DNA from 3 places in the Rouxiella badensis genome. Region 2 is predicted to be linked to each of the others. Evidence: predicted binding sites of a transcription regulator. Region 2 holds the regulator's gene; each other region holds the start of a gene.

Region 1 (7,517 bases), 2.5 Mb from region 2:
TTCCGTTGCCCGAGATTTTAACGCCGAGTAAAAGCTGGCGTTGGCCGGATTAACGCCTTAACCCCGCAGGTTAGTTTCCTCCTCCGCTTTGCACTCCCATTCTTCTTATAAATTTAAAGAAACTTCTTAGCCAAATTAGACGTTTTCTATGTGTTTTATATAGCAAAATCCTCATCAGATTATTGTTACATTATATTACACAGGGAAGTAAGCATGAAAAAACACTACGGATTAACACTTGCAGCACTCGCGGTAATAGCCTCGTTCAATACTGCAAATGCTGATGATTTATCGGACAAAACAGCAGCTTTCATGTTGCCTAATATTCAGGCCCCTATGTCTAGCAGCAGTGAACGAGAAACAGGTCAGTTTCTTAAGCTGTCAGCGCTTCTGCGCGATACCGACTCAGTATCAGTAACCGAGTTGTCGGCATCCTCTACGGCAACAATGGCCAGGGATGCGAAGTATAAAGACGCCGTTGTATTTACCGGAAAAATGCCGTCATTAATTCGCTCTGCAGAGTCAACGGATATGATTCTGGTGCTTCGTGAGGATAAAAGTTTCCTGGCGATGTATCCCGATCAGCATAAAATCATTTACAGCACGCCCGCAGGTGAACAAACTCAAATCACGTTCAAAAAACCTATTTTTTCCCAAGAAGATACGCTAATCCCCGCCGTTTAAGGCGATGCTTTACAAACTTTAGCACGAGACGGCAGCTCCCTTTATAAGGGAGATATTGATAAAGACGGCTATATTGTTATCGATGTTCTTGCCGGTTTCTCAAAAGCCGCAGCGAAAACGATTATTGATCCTGAAGCCTTCGCGCTTGCTCAGTTAACCACAGTCAATCAGGCTTTAAAAAACTCCCGCATTGAAAAAATACGCGTCAGGCTGGTAGGCACGCAAATCATTGATCAGGATTACTCGATTACTGGTGGTACGTTATCACAAATAAATAAACTGTTTAGTCAGGGCATGTCCGAATATGGTCCCGACCTCATCGCTGCTTTTTTCGAAGGTAATAATGACGATACGGCTATCGGCTGGGCCTACGTCAATGGCCGCTACAACATTAACGCGCTCTACGCTTCAACTTCCCTGCGCCATGAATTGAGCCATAACATCGGTGGTAACCATTGTTGGTCAGGCAGTGGCGATCATCATGGCTGGGACAACGATAAAACCCAAACCATACAGTGTGGTAACGATATCGGCTACTTCTCCAATCCCGATTTGCAAGACAACTATGGTTTGCCGATCGGTGACAAGAACAAGGCCAATATGGCGCGAGTCTGGCGAGATAATGCGGCAAAAATCTCGGGCTACAATCCAGCAGTGATCCCTTTTGATCACGAAAAATCGCTAATGCTGGCAGAACAAAGCGTTAAGCTGAACAAATCCAATAATTATCTGCATCGTATCGAATTTAACGTGCCGGCCAATACCCATAGATTGGCTGTCAGTGCCGTACCGGGTCCGCAGCACGAAGAAACCAGCCAATTTAGCCTTTATCTCAGCAAAGGAAGCTGGCCTTCGGCCAATGATTACGACTATAAAGGGCGTGAAGCATGGAATACCTCTTTGGGTGTGACCAAGCCCGCTGCTGGAAAATGGCACTTGGCGGTTGCCTCTAAAAATACAGCGATAGATGATATTATTGTTCGTGTACAAGCCTTTACCGAATCTGGTGAAGAGATTGTACCCGATGAAGTCTCTACCTCGCTGCAAAATGCGGGCGCAGAAACCGGTAACCTAAGTGGCTGGAAACTGACTCAGGGACAATTCCGCGTGGTGACCAGCCAGGACGGTATCCTGCCAGCCAAAGGGAAATACTTCTTTACCGCGAGAATCAATAATAGCGCGGCCAATAATGCCACCCATGACCAAATAAGCCAGAGCATCGCCTTGGACAAGTCTTTAGTCAGTCAGGGTAATCACGTTGCCAAACTGCAATTTAAGAGCAATGGTTTTGGAGATGGTGATTACGGTACAGTCTATTTGATTGCTAAAAATGCAAAGGGGGCGACGCTTAAAACGGCGCAGGTAAATACTCAAGGCCTCAAAAAACGCTGGCTGAATAATACGGTCTCAGTTGACTTACCAGCACAGGCAACGCTACTCGAAGTTCAAGTGCAGGCAACGAAAAAAATGGGGGTAACATCAGACGTACATTTTGATGATTTTATGCTCAATATCGAGAAAAAAAGCAATGAAGGAGACGATAATCAGCCAGAGAATCATGCTCCGACTGCCGTTGCAAAAGCCACGCCAGCAGAAATTACCGGTTCAGGCAGCGTCATTTTATCGGCCGTGGGCAGCAGCGACCCTGACGGCGACAGCCTGAAGTACCAGTGGAGACAGATATCTTCTGGCCCACAAATTACTCTCAAAAATGCTCAAACCATTCAGGCTACAGCATCATTCCCCGCCGTGGAAAAACAAACCACCTACCGTTTTAACGTCACAGTGACGGATACGCACGGTGCAAGTGCCACCAGTGAAACTCAGGTTACGCAAAAACCTGCGGCAACCGCAGACAACCCTCAATGGATATCCTCAAAAACCTATCCTAAGCCCTGTGTAAAAGTATCTTATCAGGGGAAACAATGGATGGACGGTAGGCAATGTGCCGGGTGTCGATGGTACATGGGGAGTTTGGCGCGAAATTGGTGACAAAAATATGCACGCTAGCTGTAAATAGCGGCTGACTTTTTTACAGCTGTGATATTACTGAAAAGGGGCATCTCTCGATGCCCCTTTTGCCATTCAAAAATTAAAACTGCTCAAAATTAATCAGTAAAGCAGACGCGCACGAATGGTGCCTGGGATAGCCTTCATCAGCTGTAGCGCGGTATCAACAGTCTCAATATCGGCCTCAACGTCGATAACCACATAACCCACTTCCGGACTGGTTTGCAGATACTGCGCGGCAATGTTGATGCCCTGCTCGGCGAAGATCTGGTTGATGCTGGTCAGCACGCCCGGACGGTTTTCATGGATATGCAGCAGACGGCTGGCTTTCTCGCTGTGCGTTGGCAGCGAAGCTTCCGGGAAGTTAACCGCAGACAGCGTAGACCCGTTATCAGAGTATTTGGCCAGCTTACCGGCGACTTCCAGACCAATACCTTCCTGCGCTTCCATGGTTGAACCCCCAATGTGCGGAGTCAGGATCACGTTATCAAATTCACACAGTGGTGAAGTGAACGGATCGCTGTTGGTCGCCGGCTCTTCCGGGAATACGTCAATTGCCGCACCGGAAAGATGCTTGCTGCGCAGCGCGTCGCACAGCGCAGGGATGTCGATGACCGTGCCGCGTGAGGCGTTGATAAGCAGCGCACCAGGCTTCATCTGCGCCAGTTCTTCAGCACCAATCATGTCTTTGGTGTTAGCCGTTTCAGGCACGTGCATGGTAACCACGTCGCTGGTGTTCAGCAGTTCGGTCAGCGTAGGGATCTGCTGCGCGTTGCCCAGAGGCAGCTTGCTTTCGATGTCGTAGAAGTAAACCTTCATCCCCAGACCTTCGGCCAGAATACCCAGCTGCGTACCGATATGGCCATAGCCGACGATACCCAGACGTTTGCCGCGCGCTTCATAGGAGCCCACGGCCAGCTTGTTCCAGATACCACGGTGCGCCTTGGCGTTAGCCGCCGGAATGCCGCGCATCATCAACAGCATCTCGCCCAGTACCATTTCGGCAACCGAGCGGGTATTGGAGAAGGGAGCGTTGAATACTGGAATACCACGTTTAGTGGCAGAGGTCAGATTCACCTGGTTGGTACCGATGCAGAAACAGCCGACGGCAACCAGCTTTTCAGCCGCAGCAAAGACTTCTTCGGTCAGTTGGGAACGGGATCGGATCCCGACAAAATGTGCATCACGGATCGACTCTTTCAGCGCTTCAGTATCCAGCGCCCCTTTATGAAACTCGATATTGGTATAACCGGCGGCGTGAAGCGTGTCGACTGCGCTTTGGTGGACACCTTCAACCAGCAGAAACTTAATTTTGTCTTTTCCGAGTGATACTTTTGCCATTTCCCGACCCTACTATTTATTCATACCGGCAGTAACGAATACCGAAAGTTATTCATGCTGAATGCAGACTTCAGAAGTCACTGCTTTGCGCAGCTCACAGTCAACATAACAAAATTTTTGCGCCGGGCAATACAAACGATTGCCTATCCCCTAGCACAAGCCCTGACTGACCCAACAATTTTCAGAACTTAATACTTACATTGCGTGACGAGCTGGATATAAACGTTAAAACGGCCTCATTATGTGACATAAGTCACCAAATTAGCCGTTTTAAATAAAAGATGATTCATGGGGAAAATTATCATCTTCATAACATTGCATTATGTTATGAGCGCAAAACAGATCTCACGCTTATCTCTAGACAGGCTATTTTACGACTTTAACACCGTCTGCCGTGCCCACCAGCGCGACGTCAGCCCCGCGGTTGGCAAACAGCCCAACGGTGACAACACCAGCGATACTATTAATCTTATTTTCCAGCGCGATGGCATCAATAATGCTCAGATTGTGCACGTCGAGAATGACGTTGCCGTTGTCGGTCACCACATTCTGACGATACTCCGGCAGGCCACCCAATTTAACCAGCTCGCGAGCCACGTAGGAACGCGCCATCGGGATAACCTCAACCGGCAGCGGGAACTTACCCAGCACGTCGACCTGCTTTGAGGCATCGACGATACAGACGAATTTGCGCGAGATGGCGGCGATGATTTTCTCGCGGGTCAGGGCTGCGCCACCGCCTTTGATCATCTGCATATGGCCGTTGATTTCGTCAGCACCGTCAACATAGACGTCCAGCACGTCCACTTCATTGGTGTCGAAAACGTGGATACCATAGCTCTTCAGCTTGGCCGTCGAGGCTTCAGAGCTCGACACAGCGCCTTCGATTTGATGTTTAATCGACGCCAGTGCATCAATAAAGTGCGCCGCCGTCGAGCCAGTACCCACGCCGACAATCGTGCCCGGCGTAACGTATTCCAGCGCTGCCCAACCAACCGCTTTTTTCAATTCATCCTGAGTCATGGTCATTTTTCTCTATCGGTAGACGATGCGTCTTGAAGTGTTCATTAGTATAAAGCATGGCCCGGATAATTGGGGAGCAGACTTGTGGCCAACGGGCAGAAGATTTTGTGCGCCACAAAAGTTACAGAACTGTGGCATAGTGTCTAAATATGCATTAAATCCGAACGAGCGAAGGAATAGATTTTCGATGAAACGCCCAGACTATAGAACGCTGCAAGCGCTGGACGCTGTGATCCGTGAACGCGGTTTTGAGCGCGCGGCACAAAAGCTGTGCATCACCCAATCCGCCGTGTCTCAACGAATTAAACAGTTGGAAAATTTATTCGGCCAGCCGCTTCTGGTACGAACCGTACCGCCACGCCCAACCGAGCAGGGGCAGAAGCTGCTCGCGCTGCTGCATCAGGTAGAGTTGCTCGAAGAAGAGTGGCTGGGTAATGACAATATTAACGACAGCAACGACACGCCGCTGCTGCTCTCTCTGGCGGTCAACGCCGACAGCCTGGCGACCTGGTTGCTTCCGGCACTGAAGTCGGTACTGGTTGACTCCCCGATTCGCCTAAATATGCAGGTCGAAGACGAAACCCGCACTCAGGAGCGTTTGCGCCGGGGTGAAGTGGTGGGCGCGGTGAGTATTCAACCTCAGCCGCTGCCAAGCTGCCTGGTGGACCAGCTGGGGGCACTCGACTATCTGTTTGTGGCATCGAAAGGCTTTGCCGAGCGCTATTTCCCGAACGGCGTGACGCGCTCCGCCCTGCTCAAAGCGCCGGCCGTCGCCTTTGACCATCTCGATGACATGCATCAGGCCTTCTTACAGCAGAACTTTGATCTTTCGCCGGGCAGCGTGCCCTGTCATATCGTTAATTCGTCAGAAGCCTTCGTACAGCTGGCACGTCAGGGTACGACCTGCTGTATGATCCCGCACTTGCAGATTGAGAAAGAGTTAGAAAGCGGTGAGCTGATTGACCTGACGCCCGGACTGTTCCAGCGCCGCATGCTGTACTGGCATCGTTTCGCGCCGGAAAGCCGCATGATGAGAAAAGTCACCGACGCCCTGCTCGAACACGGGCGTCAGGTTCTTCGTCAAGACTGAAGATTCGACTGACAGGGGCGTTAACCTTCTGTCAGCCGACATATTTAGCGTTTTAAACGTCTTATTTAGGCGCGTCGCCGTTCTTCAGCTCAAATACCACGTCAACCTGGTCGTCAAAGTGAATACTCTGCTGCTCGTAGGTCTGAGCGGCATCACTTTGCCCGGCGGCGTCGGCCGTTTTATACATTCTGGCGACCGGCATTGGCTGGTAGTTAGCGACGTGATAACGAATGCTATACACCGGGCCAAGCTGGCTGTGGAAGCCTTCGGCGAGCGCCTTGGCCTGCTGAGTCGCATTATCAATCGCTTTCTGACGCGCCCGATCGCGATAGCTGTCCGGGTTGGCAACGCCCAGTTCAACGGCACGGATCTCGTTGAGTCCAGAACTTAAAGCCCCGTCCAGCAGTTCGTTAAGTTTGTCCAGCTGACGCAGAGTGACCTGCACCTCACGCACCGCGCGATAGCCTTTCAGCACGCTGCTGCCGTCTTTCAGGTAGCTGTAATCAGGCTGAGTGCGCAGGTTTGCGGCGTTAATGTCTTTCTTATCTATTCCGTTCTTCTGCAAAAACGCAAAATACTCGGCCACGCGCTGGTCGGCCTGTTTTTTCGCTGATGCGGCGTCTTTGGCAGAAACATTGACTTCAATGGCCAGCGTCGCGATGTCCGGAACGGCATCGACGCTGGCAGTACCTGAAGTTACCACATGCGGTCCCTCTGGCACTTCAGCAGCCTGAAGCGCAGCGGGTAAAGTCCCTAATCCCAACATAGCGGCCATAGCCAATGCTTTCAATTTCACAGTGTTTCCCTCATTCATCTGGTGAGCGACAACCCTAGCACAGTCGTTACGTAGCGAAATTAAGATTAGTGACAAATTTTTAGAAATGCAGGTTCTGCAATGCAAGCTGTAGGGCAATCGCCCACATTACGACCCCGACCACCAGATTGATCGCGCGCTGCGTTTTGCCTTTGTTCAGCCACGGTGACAGCAACGCCGCAAGCACCGCCAGCCCGAAGAACCACAGCGTGGAGGAAAGCACCGCGCCCAGCGCAAACCAGGAGCGCTCATCGCTGGCGAGGCGTCCCCCCAGACTCCCCAGCACCACAAAGGTGTCGAGATAGACGTGTGGATTGAGCCAGGTGACCGCCATCATGCTGGCCACGATGCGCCAGCGGCTTTTCTCCATCACTTTCGCTTCAACCTGCAAAGGATTCGCCGCCATCGCGGTACGGAATGCGCCCCAGCCAAACCACAGCAGAAAGGCCACACCGCCCCAACTGACGATAAACAACAGGGTTGGATAGTTGTCGAGCAACGCACTGCCGCCAAAAATACCGCCGCAGATCAGGACAATGTCGCTAAAAGCACAGA
Region 2 (7,517 bases):
CGGAATGCCCCAGCGCAAGCGTTCAGATAATAGCTGAACATACGATAGAAACGCGTTGAATAGTTCTCTGCAAAACTTGGCCATTCGTGAACGAAACGCTCAAACCAGGCCATCAACGTTCTATCATAATCTGCGCCAATGTTGTGCCAGTCTTCCATCACAAACAGGCCTTCAGTGGTCTGTGCAATGTGTTTAACGGAAGGCAGGCAGCCGTTCGGGAAGATATATTTATCGATCCAGGGATCGACATTCAGATCGGTTTTATTCGATCCGATGGTGTGCAGCAAGAAAAGACCGTCAGGTTTGATGTTGCGTTTTACCACGTCGAAATAGGTCTGGTAATTTTTAGGCCCGACGTGTTCAAACATGCCGACGGAAACAATGCGATCGAACTGATCGTTGAGATCGCGGTAATCCTGCAGCAGGATGGTGACATCAAGACCTTCGCAGCGTTGCTGGGCCATTTTTTGCTGTTCAGAAGAAATAGTCACGCCGAAAACACTGACGCCGTAATTTCGGGCTGCATATTCCGCCAAACCTCCCCAACCACAGCCAATATCAAGCAGTCGTTGCCCCGGCTGAAGCTGCAGTTTCTCACAGATCATTTTCAGTTTGGCTTCTTGTGCCTGTTCAAGCGTGGTCGCATCTTTCCAGTAGGCACAGGAGTATTGCATATAAGGGTCAAGCATTTTACTGAACAGATCGTTACCCAGGTCGTAATGCTCTTTACCTACGATCCAGGCGCGTTTTCTGGACTGCAGGTTGGTCAGCCTTGCTGCTGCGATACGCAGTGTATCTTTAAGATGATGTGGGAGTTTGTTCTCGAGCCCTGCGGCAACGACGCGATGGAAGAACATGTCTAATCTTTCACATTCCCACCAGCCGTCCATATAACTTTCGCCGAGACCCAGTGAACCTTCCTGAAGTACGCGCTTAAAAAAATCGGGATTTTTTACCGTAATGTCAAAAGGGCGTGTTCCATTAACCTCAATGCCAGCCATTGATAACATTTCGCTCGCGATTCGGTACCACTGATTATCTTGAATACTCAGGTCTTCTACACACGATGAACTCATAGCTTCTCCATCACTTTCTCTTCTGACTTATTAACCTGCTTAAAAAGCAACGGCTATTGGCAGGTCTTATGAGAACAGACGGATATTCCGCCTTGTCTGATATATGACTATGAACAGAGGGAAAATACGAAGGACACCAGGCGTAATACGCCGCGGTGAATCATCCTTGCACTAATAAATGTGACGCGATTCGCGCGCACAAAAGTTACTTGTGATAAAAGTTTTGTAAAAGTGTTATTTTCTTATGTTGAATTGAGTATAAGCTCGCCTGCGCGCATTCTCAACTGTAAATCGCAACAGGCGAACATATTCTTCAAGTTATTGTAACATAACGGTATTATATTAACTAGTTAGCATGCTTTGCTTCTGGATGTCCAGACTTCTGCTTATTCGCTGAACGCGTCAAAATAAAGTATCCCATTCCCACCAGCACCACCGTCGTAAGCATAACGGTCACCGTCGAGAATAATGGCTGGGATATAAATGCCGACACCATCATGCTACTTAAAAAGCAAAGTCCTAACTGTAATGTATTCTGCAACGCGGCAGCCTTTCCTGTATTAGCAGGAAATGGCATTAATGCATTTGCTACGACAATGGGATAACAGGCACCGTTTACCAGCGCCATTAAACAGAACGGCACTAACAAACTTACCAGCGTAGCCTGAGTTAACGTCGCAACCAGATAAAGCGATATAACGCTAATAGCATAGCCTAATAAAAGCCAGGGCAGCAGACGAACCCCATCAATTTTATTGATAATCATCCTACAGCCGTAACCCCCTAATAAAAATGCAATAGTTTGAGGGACATAGCTCAAACCAATCGCAGAAGGTCCGTAGCCCATTTCACTTAGAATAAAGGGGGAACCGGTCAGCCAGGCAAAAAAGCCGGCCGAACTGGCGCTGTAAATCAGTACGTTACCGCTATAAACCGGCGAGCTGAGCATCTCGGTGACACCGCTTTTTGCCTGCGCTTTTTCGGCAACAGACTTTTTCGTTTCTTTCAGCGTCAGCGTGAAGAACAGCAGCAGGGCGCTTATCACCAGCAGCAGGGCAAAGATGACTCGCCAGTTGAAATGATTCAGTACCCATGCGCCGACTAATGGGGCGAGGGCAGGAGAAAGTGCTACCAACGGCATGATGCTGGCAAAGGTGCGTTTCGCTACGTCAGACGCATAGCGGTCAACCACCAGCGCCTGCCAGCTTACCGCCGCGGCACAAACCCCAATAGCCTGAACAAAGCGCAGCGCCAGGAGCAGCTCGGTGTTTTGCACCCAGATCATGCCCAGACAGCCTACGGCGAACAGCGACAGTCCGGTTAATAAAATAGGTTTACGGCCAAAGCGGTCGGAAAGGGGACCCCAGAACAGCTGCGCCACGGCGAAGCCAGCCAGGAAGATACTCAGGCTAGCGCTTATTCCGCTGGCCGAGGTATCCAGACTCTCCTGCATGCTGCCAAAGGCCGGGAGATACATGTCGGTCGCCAGAAATCCGAGCATGCTCAGCCCGGCCAGATAGAGTAAAAAGCCAAATGAGGGTTTCATGATGTTCTCTTATAATTCAAAAAAGCAGTTAAATATTTCGTAGGGTGAAGCCAGTGGCGCAGTGTATCCGCTTGGCTTGCGGATTGTGAAACGTTAATATTTGCACCATGTGATTAAAATATTTGAAAGCAGAGAGTTGCAATGATCATCCCGACAAAAGGCGGTGCCTATGTGGTCTGAATATTCACTCGAAGTCGTCGACGCTGTCGCGCGAAACGGCAGCTTCACTGCCGCAGCGCTTGAGCTCAATCGCGTTCCGTCAGCGATTAGCTATCAGATTCGACAGCTCGAAGAATGGCTGGCGGTCCCCCTGTTTGAACGCCGACATCGCGACGTAGAATTGACGCCCGCAGGTCGCCTTTTCGTTGATGAAGCCCGAGTGCTTATCAAAAAAATGCTATCCACGCGTCGCCAGTGTCAGCAGGTCGCCAACGGCTGGAGCGGGCAGCTACGTGTGGCGGTCGACCGAATAGTAAAACCCGATCGCATACGGCAGCTGGTGGTCGATTTTTATCGCGCTTTCCCCGACACCGAGTTATTGATTCAAGGAGAGGTGTTCAACGGCGTTTGGGACGCGCTGGCCGATGATCGTGCAGACGTCGCCATCGGTGCCACCAGCGCGGTGCCGGTCGGCGGGCGTTTCAGCTTTAGGGACATGGGGACTTTACCCTGGCACTGTGTGGTCAGCGCCACGCATCCGCTGGCAGCACAAAATAGGGCGTTGGACGATGATGCGCTGAGGCCTTATCCGGCGCTGTGTATAGAGGATACCTCCAGAAATTTGCCCAAACGCGACACCTGGACGCTGGACAACCAGCGTCGTCTGGTCGTGCCGGACTGGACCTGCGCCATTGATTGCCTTTGTGAAGGGCTCTGCGTTGGCATGCTGCCAGTACATAGGGTTGCGCCGTGGATTGCGCAACAAAGGTTGGCAGTGCTTAATCTTGCCAACGTGTTTCCGGAAAGCCCGTGTTGTCTGACGTGGGACCAGCGAAATCATTCCCCGGCGCTAGACTGGTTGTTGGAGTATCTCGGGGACAGTGAAACGCTGAATCAAGAATGGCTGAGATAGCCTCACGCCCGCGAAGGCGGGCGTGAGAGGAGCGCAGAAAAGCGAGAATTAACGACGATAGTCGCGGAAAGGACCGTCGGCCACGGAGCGGCGTTCAACCAGCTTGGGTTTCACCTCGATGGTCTGCTGCACTTCGCGCTTGCTAATAATGCGGTCGAGCAACATGGTAAAGGCCATCTCGCCCAGGCGCTCTTTCGGCTGGTGTACCGTGGTGAGTGCTGGAGAGAAGTAGCGCGCGTTGCGCACGTTGTCATAACCAATGACCGAAATATCCTGAGGAACGCGCAGGCCCATTTCGTCGGCTGCGCAAATCGCGCCCATCGCCATCACGTCACCGCCGCAGAACACTGCCGTCGGTCGCTGCTTCTGGTTGAGGATCTTTTGCATTGCCTGATAGCCTGATTCAGGTTCGAAATCACCCTGAACCACCCATTCATCACGCACGGCAATATTGGCTTCATTCATCGCTTTCAGGAAACCGCGATAGCGACCGCCGCCGGTGTTGCGGTTCAGCTGACCGGGAATGGCGCCAATGTCGCGATGCCCGCGTTCAACCAGGTAACGACCCGCCAGATATCCGCCCTCGAAGGCGTTATCAATAATCGAGTCGGTAAAGTCGTTCTGCGCTTCGCCCCAGTCCATCACCACCATCGGGATTGAACGGTACTCCTCGAGCATGGCAAGCAGCTCGGCCGGATACTCGGCGCACATCACCAGCAGGCCGTCGACGCGCTTTTGCGCAAGCATTGCCAGATAGGCTTTCTGCTTTTCCAGATTATTGTGCGAGTTACACAGGATAAGCGTGTAGCCCTTCGCGAAGCAGCTGTTCTCAACGGCTTCAATGACTTCGGCGAAGTAGGGCGCCTCACTCGAGGTGGCCAGCAGGCCGATGGACTTGGTGTTATTCACCTTCAGGCTACGCGCGACGGCGCTCGGGGAATAGTGCAAATCTTTAATGGCTGCGCGAACCGCAGCTTTAGTTTCTTCGGCGACGAAACGGGTTTTATTGATGACGTGCGACACCGTTGTAGTCGAAACACCAGCGCGCTTAGCGACATCTTTAATCGTGGCCATGTAAAAATCACTCCTGAACTAACCCTTTTCAGCACGTTAGTTTTTTGTTAATCGTTTGCCTGCGTGCATTCAACTGCATAAATCATTTTAAGCAGTTAATTCGTTGGGTGGTTTCAGGAATCCTGAAAGATGCGTCGGACAACGCCGACCGGGCACACAGCGTGGTAACCGCTAATTTTCTCTTATATCTCAAGAAAGGGAAAGCCAAATTTGCGCTTTCGCGATAAGTTGCGCAAATCGGTGCACGATCGGTAGACGTTTTTACGCAAAGCGCGCAAAATATTTAGGCTTATAAAATATAGGGTTTTTAATCTTCTATCCGGCAAGGAGTCTATGTGGATACCAATCTGAAATACTCATTGATAACCGTGGTGTGCGCACTGGTGACGATCGTGGCATTCAGCTTTACCGCCGTCATGCACTGATCTTTTGCCGTCAGGCAGAAACGAAAAAGGGCGATTTCTTATCAAAGAAATCGCCCTTTTCTATTTTACCGCCCGCTCGAGAGGGGGTAGGCTTAAACCATTCGTTAAATGCTATTCACAGGTGTTAAGCGAGAAATCATTATTTAACGAATCGTTTTCGGCGTCATGACCCGGCGAGCACCAACGTAGTGGTCTTGCCAGTAGTTATCTGCCAGATAACTAATTTTGATGTCTTCTCCAGAGCGCGGTGACTGAATAAACTTACCGTTGCCGAGATAAACACCTACGTGGTCCGCCGCGCCGCGTTTAGTAATTCTAAAGAACACTAAATCACCAGACTCAAGCTCACCGCGTGGAACCGGGGCCGCATCGCGCAAATGGTACATCTCATTGGCGGTGCGAGGCATTTTAATACGCATTAAATCTTTGTACGCGTAATAAACCAGGCCACTACAGTCGAAACCAGTATTCGGGGAGGTTCCACCCCAGCGATAAGGTTTGCCGACCTGGTGCATCAGCTTGTTCATCGCGGTTTCTTTAGCATGCAAATACTTTTTCTTGTGCGCTGCACTCAGCGTTAACGGGGTGCAGGTATCTTCTTTTGTTTTATGCTTTCGGTGTCGTCCGTAGGCTTTTTTGCCTTCTTTCGCACAGACCACGTTAGTGGTAGCAGCCAGAGAACGGCTAATCGAGTTTATCTCTTTCTTCGAGTTCTCTGCCTTGTGTCTTGCGAGCCTGGAAGCGGTTGGCTTCTCGGCCTTGTGCCTGACGAGTTTAGTGCTGGTAGGATGCTTGTGCTCGACTTTCGCCTTCCCGTGCACTTTCTCTTTCGTCCTGCTGTGTTCTTTGGCTTTCGATTGTTCTTTCACCGGAACAGTCTTGGTCTTTCTATTGCTTCTCGCGACGACCTTTCGCTTTCGTCGCTCATCAGGCTTTGCCTGGCTTACGTGCGTTTCGGCCTGTTTGGCGGAGACGCGATGACTTGGCGAAGCATTCGCCAAATTCAAAAAGAGCTGGGTAAACAGCAGCACAAAAAGCGTAAACATTAAACGCATGGCGTCGCTACCAATATTAGGCCGAAGTTAAACATCAAAAGATGTCCCAGTATTCCCGAAAAGCGGGAGACAAAACAGCACGAATTGCTTCGATTCTAATTCATATTGTGAGTAAAAGTTAATAACTTTTTTTCTGGGCAAAATATGAGCTATAGCGCCGAAAAAATAACCAGGATTCAGAGGGTTAAACTCACGTTACCTAAAAGATCCCTTTGGGATCGTTTGGGTTAAAGTCACAGAATAAAAATGTTATTCTATATGAATCTTTATTTTTGCACTGTTTTGACAATCAGGGATACTATCACCGACATTACAGGGATGCATCAATTAAAGGCCTTTTTGTGCGCTAAAGACCTCACAAAAAATGGCGTTTTTATCCGAGGGCTGCTCTCGTTACAATGGCAGACAGTTGATCAGGTTTTTTCCGATTTAAGTAATGACCGTGACAGCCAATTAATGGCTTGAGGAAGCAAGAAAATGACCACTACTATTGAAAAAATTCAACAGCAGATTTCCGAGAACCCGATTCTTCTTTATATGAAAGGCTCTCCAAAGCTGCCAAGCTGCGGTTTCTCTGCTCAGGCCGTTCAGGCGCTGTCTGCCTGCGGCGAGCGTTTCGCTTACGTCGATATCCTGCAAAACCCGGATATCCGTGCAGAAATGCCAAAATTCGCCAACTGGCCGACCTTCCCACAGCTGTGGGTTGACGGTGAGCTGGTCGGCGGCTGCGATATCGTTATCGAAATGTATCAGCGTGGCGAACTGCAGCAGCTGATCAAAGAAACGGCTGAGAAATATAAATCTCAGGAAGAGCAGCCAGAATAATCGGCTTCGACTCTTGAAATAAAAAGAGCGGCTATCGTAGCCGCTCTTTTTTTATGTCTTACTATTTATCTTAACGAGAAGAATTTATTTCTCTTCAACGCTCTCTTCTTCAGCAATAGGCAACGGCCAGCCACCGAGGCGTTTCCAGCGGTTTACCAGCTCGCAAAACAACGCAGCGGTTTGCTCGGTGTCATAAAGCGCCGAGTGCGCCTGAGAACTGTCGAAAACGATACCCGCGCTGATGCAGGCTTTGGCCAGCACAGTTTGTCCAAGCACCAGGCCGCTCAACGCTGCCGTGTCGAAGGTGGCAAAAGGGTGGAACGGATTACGTTTCAGGCCCGCGCGCTCGGCGGCGGCCATCAAGAAGCTGTGGTCGAAATTGGCATTGTGCGCAACGATAATCGCGCGATTGCAGTCCTGCTCCTTCATCCCCTTACGGATTGC
Region 3 (7,517 bases), 2.1 Mb from region 2:
CAGTCGCTTTAACAGGAAACGGCACACGTCTTCCGGTAGCTCAAAACCACGCAGTTTGGATCGCAGCTGCAACGCCTGAAGTTTTTCTTCGTCGGAGAGTGGCTGAAGCCGATAGATTTGCCCCCAGTCGAGACGCGACGCGAGATCCGGCAGGCCGAGATTAAGCTGGCGAGGAGGACGATCGCCCGTAATGAACAGTCGCGTACGCCCCGTTTCAAGGATCCGATTATAGAGGTGGAATACCGCGGCTTCCCAGGCTTCGTCACCGGCGATCCCTTCGATATTATCGATACAGACCAGCGCCAGTTGCTCCATGCCGTCTAATACCTCTGGCACAAAATAGGCGCGTTTATCGAGGGGAACGTAACCGACGGCCTCACCGCGCAGAGAAAGTTCGGCGCAGGCTGCATGCAGAAGATGGCTGCGTCCACCGCCTTCACGCGACCAGAAATAAACGTAAGTGCCGTGCTCCTGCTGCAACGCAGTTTGAATAGCGGAGAGCAGCGAGGTGTTCTCCCCCGGATAAAAACTAGCAAAGGTTTCGTCGTCGGGAAGATAAAGTGGCAGGGAAAGCTGTGCCGGTGTATTCAGAAGTACCTCAACCATAACTGGCGTGGAGACCCGACCTGTCTCGATAAAAATGTCGGAACAAAAATTTAATCGAAGAATTCTATCATAGGATCCGCGAAGAATTGAACTTTCAGCGCGCTAAACGCTGGTTAATCAGACGACAGGCCGGGTAAAAGAGCCTTTACCCGGCCTGTTTAGCCGATTAAACCGACATCAGACAGACGGCGGTGCGCGCTCGTCCGGCACGTCGATTATCTCTTCTTCGCCGCGATAGATTTCGATCACTTTAAACAGCAGGCTGAGGAATACGCCGACGATCGTCGCCAACGCCATGCCTTTCAGCTCTGCCGCGCCGATGTGAATCTTCGCGCCGCTCACGCCGATGATGAGGATAATCGAGGTCAGGATCAGGTTTTTAGGCTTGCTGTAATCAACTTTAGACTCGATAAGCACGCGGATCCCCGATGCGCCAATCACGCCGTACAGCAGCAGAGAAACGCCGCCCATGACCGGCACTGGCACCGCCTGAATTGCCGCAGCCAGCTTGCCACAGCAGGAAAGCAGGATAGCCAGAACCGCCGCGCCGCCGATAACCCAGGTGCTGTAAACCTTGGTAATCGCCATTACGCCGATGTTCTCACCGTAGGTGGTATTCGGCGTCGAACCGAAGAAGCCGGAAATCACCGTCGACAGACCGTTTGCCAGCATCGAGCGGTGCAGGCCCGGGTCACGCAGCAAATCCTTCTTGACGATGTTGGCGGTGACCACCAGATGCCCGACGTGCTCGGCGATAACCACCAGCGCGGCAGGAAGAATGGTCAGGATGGCAACCCACTCGAAACGCGGCGTATAGAAGGTTGGCAGGGCAAACCAGTGGGCTTTCTCGATGGCGGAAACGTCGACGATGCCCATGAAGTACGACAGCGCATAGCCGACCAGCACACCGATAAGAATCGGGATAATCGCCAGGAAGCCGCGGAAAAGCACGGAGCCGAGCACCGTGACCGACAGCGTCACGATAGAGATAAGCACGGTGGTGCTGTCAGCCGAGGTGCCCTCTGCCGGGAGCAGACCCGCCATATTGGCCGCCACGCCCGCCAGTTCAAGCCCGATCACTGAAACAATCGCGCCCATCGCCGCCGGCGGGAACATCACGTTGATCCAGCCGATACCGGCCTTTTTAACGATAAGCGCCACCAGGCAGAACAGCAGGCCACAGACGATAAAGCCCCCCAGCGCCGCCTCATACCCCATCGGCAGCAGGAGCAGTACCGGTGAAATAAACGCGAAGCTCGAGCCAAGATAGGCGGGAATTTTACCTTTACAGATAAACAGGTAGAGCAAGGTGCCGATGCCATTGAACAGCAGCACCGTTGCCGGATTGATTTTAAACAGAATGGGCACCAGCACGGTTGCGCCAAACATGGCAAACAGATGCTGAAGACTTAGGGGGATAGTTTGCAAAAGAGGCAGGCGTTCGCTTACCCCAATAACACGACGGGTCATGGACCGATCCTCTGTGAAATAATTAATCTCATGATTATTGCATTTCTACTCGCCAGACTCCGGGTTGCAGCCAGCGCATCTGCTGCCTGAAGTATGACGAGTAAAAAAAAGCCGACTTCTCAGTCGGCTATTGCTTACTTGGTACCAAATATCTTGTCGCCCGCGTCTCCGAGGCCAGGAATGATGTATCCCTTGTCATTCAATCCTTTATCTACGGAGGCGGTGTACAACTCAACGTCTGGATGCGCTTTCTCAAGCGCGGCAATCCCTTCCGGGGCCGCAACCAGCACCAGCACCTTAATGCTCTGGCAGCCCGCTTTCTTAAGCAGGTCGATGGTCGCAATCATCGACCCCCCGGTTGCCAGCATCGGGTCAACGACCAGCGCCAGGCGTTCTTCTATATTAGAAGCCAGCTTCTGGAAGTAAGGAACAGGTTGCAGGGTTTCTTCATCACGGTAAATGCCGACCACGCTGATGCGTGCGCTCGGTACGTGCTCCAGCACGCCTTCCATCATGCCCAGACCCGCGCGCAGGATTGGCACAACGGTGATCTTTTTACCTTTGATCTGATCAACTTCAACCGGGCCGTTCCATCCTTCGATGGTCACTGTCTCGGTTTCAAGATCGGCGGTCGCTTCGTAGGTCAGTAAGCTCCCTACCTCAGAAGCCAGTTCGCGAAAGCGTTTAGTGCTGATATCATTTTCACGCATCAGTCCCAGCTTGTGTTTTACCAGCGGGTGTTTCACTTCAACGATCTTCATTTTCTTTCTCTCCTAAGGCTGCTGACCAAAAAAATCGCGTGATTATAACGCCTTTTATTTTCAACGCCAGCGCCAATAGACTGATGTGGATCAATGGATTTGCGCATTAGACGTTGAATGTCATTTTTTGCCGTAATCTGAGTATAGATAGAGAAACATAACGAGACCCCTCGCAAACGTTTGCCTGCGCTGTTAGAATTAGGCCGCTCCATTTTCAACAACCACAAAACGCATACGTCGTGGGGATTCCGCAGTGACCGAAAAGACCTCTCTCAGCTATAAAGACGCAGGTGTGGACATCGATGCAGGTAACGCATTGGTAGACCGCATTAAAGGTGTAGTAAAACAGACTCGTCGTCCTGAAGTCATGGGCGGACTGGGTGGTTTTGGTGCCCTGTGCGCGCTGCCGCAAAAATATCGTGAACCCGTACTGGTTTCGGGGACCGACGGCGTTGGCACTAAGCTGCGTCTGGCAATGGATTTAAAACGCCACGATACCATCGGTATCGATTTGGTCGCGATGTGTGTTAACGACTTGGTTGTTCAGGGCGCAGAACCCCTGTTCTTCCTGGACTATTATGCGACGGGCAAACTGGATGTGGATACCGCAGCCAGCGTCATCACCGGCATCGCCGAAGGCTGTAAGCAGTCTGGCTGTGCACTGGTCGGTGGTGAGACCGCAGAAATGCCGGGCATGTACCACGGCGATGATTACGACGTTGCAGGTTTCTGCGTCGGCGTGGTTGAAAAATCAGAAATTATTGACGGCAGCAAAGTGCAGGACGGCGACGTTCTGGTTGCGCTGGCATCAAGTGGCCCGCACTCAAACGGCTACTCTCTGGTTCGCAAAATTCTCGAAGTCAGCAAGGCCGATCCTTTGACCACCGATCTGGCGGGCAAACCTCTGGCCGATCACCTGCTTGAGCCGACCAAAATCTATGTAAAATCAATCCTTAACCTGATTGAAAACGTAGAAGTTCACGCGATCTGCCACCTGACCGGCGGCGGCTTCTGGGAAAATATCCCACGCGTGCTGCCAGACAACACCCAGGCGATTATCGACGAATCAAGCTGGAAATGGCCGGACGTGTTCGGCTGGTTGCAGCAAAATGGTAACGTCAGCAGCCACGAAATGTACCGCACGTTCAACTGCGGCGTGGGCATGCTGGTCGCCCTGCCTGCAGAATTGGCAGAACAGGCCGTGACCCTGCTCAATGACAACGGCGAACAGGCCTGGGTTATCGGTAGCATCAAGGCTTCCGACTCAGAAGAACGCGTTATCATTAAGTAATATTCGAAGCGACGGGTACTGAGATGAAGAGGATAGTAGTTCTGGTTTCCGGGAATGGAAGCAACCTGCAGGCGGTGATTGACGCCTGCCAGCAGGGAAGAGTCAACGCAACCCTCAGTGCCGTTTTCAGTAATAAAGCGTCGGCATATGGTCTTGAACGCGCGCAGGCGGCGGGGATCCCCGCCTTTTCGCTCGATCCAAAATCCTATGCCAACCGTGAGGCGTTTGACGCCGCGCTTGCCGAAGAGATCGACGCCTATCAGCCCGATCTCGTGGTTTTGGCCGGATACATGCGTATCCTCAGCCATGACTTCGTAGCGCGTTACGCGGGGCGCATGCTGAACATCCACCCTTCTCTGCTGCCGAAATATCCCGGACTGCACACCCATCAAAAGGCCATCGACAACAATGATGCCGAACATGGGACTTCAGTGCATTTCGTAACGCAGGAGCTTGACGGTGGACCGGTGATTTTGCAGGCGAAAGTCCCTGTTTTTGAAGACGATACCGCTGAAGATTTAAATCAGCGCGTACAGACTCAGGAGCACAACATTTACCCGCTGGTCATCAGCTGGTTTGTGGACGGACGCTTATCGCTGCGCGAGGGACAGGCGATTCTGGACGGGCAAATTTTGCCTGTGGAAGGGCACGCCGCCGATTGATTCTGCTGCTGTTGTATCGAGTGTTTCTTAGAACCGGCTTATGGCCGGTTTTTTTACGCCTATAAATTGTGCAAAAACTCGGCTATAATCGCGCCTAAACTGCACAATTTAGCTTTTTATAATAGATAGACTCCCAAAAACAGAACATTAAGGAATCCCATGTTCAGCACCTCCCGCATCAGACTCCGTCCATTGGAAAAAGACGATCTGGTGTTTGTACACCGTCTTGATAATAACGCCAACGTCATGCGCTACTGGTTCGAAGAACCCTACGAAGCCTACGTCGAACTTGAAGATCTCTACGCTAAACATATCCATGACCAAAGCGAACGCCGCTTTATTACCGAATTTGAGAACACCCGCGTCGGGTTGGTCGAACTGGTTGAAATCAACCACATCCACCGCCGTGCTGAGTTCCAGATAATCATCGACCCCAATCATCAGGGGCAAGGCTTTGCCAGCGAAGCGGCCCGTCTGGCGATGGACTATGCGTTTTCCGTTCTCAACCTCTACAAGCTCTATCTGATTGTTGATAAAGAGAACGAAAAGGCGATCCACATTTATAAAAAACTGGGTTTCGAAGTCGAAGCTGAGTTGAGGGACGAATTCTTCGTCAACGGCGAATATCGCAGCGTGATCCGCATGTGTATCTTCCAGCCTGAGTTTTTAATTCGCTATAAAACCAAAGCTGCAGAAAAACCTGCTGTTGAAGCGCTGGGTGCCGGCGTTCTCTAACTCTCACCGCCCTTCTTTTCCTGTTCCCAACATTTCCAAACGATATGGATTTGTTGGGAATTATTTGGACTTTCTTGTCAATCTCTCGCAATAATGCAAGAAGATACTAGGCCCTCTCCCAAAAGGCAGCGCAGGCTCAAAATGCGTCTTGATGGGCCAGGTTTCAGGCTAAATGAACGGAGTGAAAATGGGTCAGGAAAAACTGTACATAGACAAGGAATTGAGCTGGTTATCTTTTAACGAGCGAGTTTTGCAGGAAGCGGCAGACAAGACTAATCCACTGATTGAACGAATGCGTTTTCTGGGGATTTATTCGAACAATCTCGATGAGTTCTATAAGGTCCGCTTTGCCGATTTGAAGCGCCGGATACTGATTAGCGAAGAGCAGGGTTTTATTGGTGCCTCGCGCCATCTGCTGAAGAAAATCCAGGCCAAGGTGATGCGTATCGATCAAGAGTTCGATAGCCTCTATAACGACCTGCTGTTGGAAATGGCACGCAACCAAATATTTCTAATCAACGAGCGCCAGGTTTCCGAAAATCAGCAAGCCTGGCTACGCCAGTACTTCAAGCATCATCTCCGTCAGCACATTACCCCTATTCTGGTCAATCAGGAAACCAATCTGGTGCAGTTCCTGAAGGACGACTACACCTATCTGGCGGTAGAGATTATTCGCGGCGAGAAGATTGACTACGCGCTGCTCGAAATCCCGTCCGACAAAGTTCCACGTTTCGTCAACCTGCCGCCGGAAGCCCCGCGCCGCCGCAAACCGATGATTCTGCTCGACAACATTCTGCGCTACTGCCTGGACGATATCTTCAAGGGTTTCTTCGACTACGACACGCTCAACGCCTATTCAATGAAGATGACCCGCGACGCCGAGTATGACTTGGTGACGGAAATGGAGTCGAGCCTGCTCGAGCTGATGTCGTCGAGCCTGAAGCAGCGTTTAACCGCCGAGCCGGTGCGATTTGTTTATCAGCGCGATATGCCCGACGAGATGGTTGAGCTGCTGCGTGAAAAACTCGGTATCTCGAACTACGACTCAGTCATACCCGGCGGTCGTTACCACAACTTCAAAGATTTCATCAGCTTCCCGAACGTCGGCAAGGCCAATATGGTCTATCGCCCGATGCCGCGCCTGCGTCATCTGTGGTTTGACAAATTCCGTAACGGGTTTGCCGCAATTCGCCAGCAGGACGTGCTGCTCTACTACCCTTATTACACCTTCGAACACGTGCTCGAATTGCTGCGTCAGGCGGCCTTCGATCCTAACGTGCTGTCCATCAAGATAAACATCTACCGCGTTGCTAAAGACTCGCGCATCATCGAGTCGATGATCCACGCGGCTCACAACGGCAAGAAAGTCACCGTGGTGGTTGAGCTGCAGGCGCGCTTTGATGAAGAGGCCAATATTCACTGGGCCAAACGTCTGACTGAAGCCGGTGTGCACGTTATTTTCTCCGCGCCGGGCCTGAAGATTCACGCCAAACTATTTCTTATCTCCCGACGCGAAGATGACGAAATTGTCCGCTATGCTCATATTGGGACCGGTAATTTCAATGAAAAAACGGCCCGTTTGTATACCGACTATTCGCTACTGACCGCCGACTCAAGAATCACCAATGAAGTGCGCCGCGTGTTCAACTTCATCGAGAATCCGTATCGGCCGGTCACCTTTGAACATCTGATGGTTTCACCGCAAAACTCGCGCAGCATGCTGTACGGCCTTATCGATCAGGAAATTGCCAATGCGCAGGCCGGTGAAAAAGCAGGGATCACTCTAAAAATCAATAATCTGGTCGATAAAGGCCTGGTTGACAGACTCTACGCTGCCTCTAATTTCGGGGTCAAAATCCGTCTGTTGATCCGCGGTATGTGCTCTCTGGTACCGAATCTGCCCGGCGTCAGTGAAAACATTCAGGTCACCAGTATCGTTGACCGGTACCTTGAACATGACCGGGTCTATGTTTTTGAAAATAAAGGCGATCG

What was found. The regulator PurR, encoded in region 2, represses purine synthesis genes. The targets are predictions, from matches to a motif close to CANGCAAACGTTTGCNTG.
Region 1: the regulator PurR is predicted to act here: its motif matches at 4,164-4,181, upstream of serA (phosphoglycerate dehydrogenase).
Region 3: the regulator PurR is predicted to act here: its motif matches at 3,007-3,024, upstream of purM (phosphoribosylformylglycinamidine cyclo-ligase).

The regions. Positions count from the first base shown of each region.
Region 1 covers NZ_CP114062.1:4,790,570-4,798,086, reverse strand. The annotation lists gene O1V65_RS22165 (5-formyltetrahydrofolate cyclo-ligase) at 1-53, shown strand, start outside; gene O1V65_RS22160 (hypothetical protein) at 214-684, shown strand; gene O1V65_RS22155 (PPC domain-containing protein) at 979-2,676, shown strand; gene serA (phosphoglycerate dehydrogenase) at 2,797-4,035, opposite strand; gene rpiA (ribose-5-phosphate isomerase RpiA) at 4,402-5,058, opposite strand; gene O1V65_RS22140 (LysR family transcriptional regulator ArgP) at 5,246-6,148, shown strand; gene O1V65_RS22135 (oxidative stress defense protein) at 6,210-6,944, opposite strand; gene argO (arginine exporter ArgO) at 7,024-7,517, opposite strand, start outside.
Region 2 covers NZ_CP114062.1:2,312,128-2,319,644, reverse strand. The annotation lists gene cfa (cyclopropane fatty acyl phospholipid synthase) at 1-1,076, opposite strand, end outside; gene punC (purine nucleoside transporter PunC) at 1,423-2,622, opposite strand; gene punR (DNA-binding transcriptional activator PunR) at 2,792-3,694, shown strand; gene purR (HTH-type transcriptional repressor PurR) at 3,743-4,768, opposite strand; gene cydH (cytochrome bd-I oxidase subunit CydH) at 5,104-5,193, shown strand; gene O1V65_RS10675 (C40 family peptidase) at 5,337-6,248, opposite strand; gene O1V65_RS10670 (Grx4 family monothiol glutaredoxin) at 6,726-7,073, shown strand; gene rnt (ribonuclease T) at 7,158-7,517, opposite strand, start outside.
Region 3 covers NZ_CP114062.1:250,096-257,612, reverse strand. The annotation lists gene hda (DnaA inactivator Hda) at 1-606, opposite strand, end outside; gene uraA (uracil permease) at 784-2,076, opposite strand; gene upp (uracil phosphoribosyltransferase) at 2,211-2,837, opposite strand; gene purM (phosphoribosylformylglycinamidine cyclo-ligase) at 3,091-4,128, shown strand; gene purN (phosphoribosylglycinamide formyltransferase) at 4,152-4,790, shown strand; gene speG (spermidine N1-acetyltransferase) at 4,950-5,525, shown strand; gene ppk1 (polyphosphate kinase 1) at 5,713-7,517, shown strand, end outside.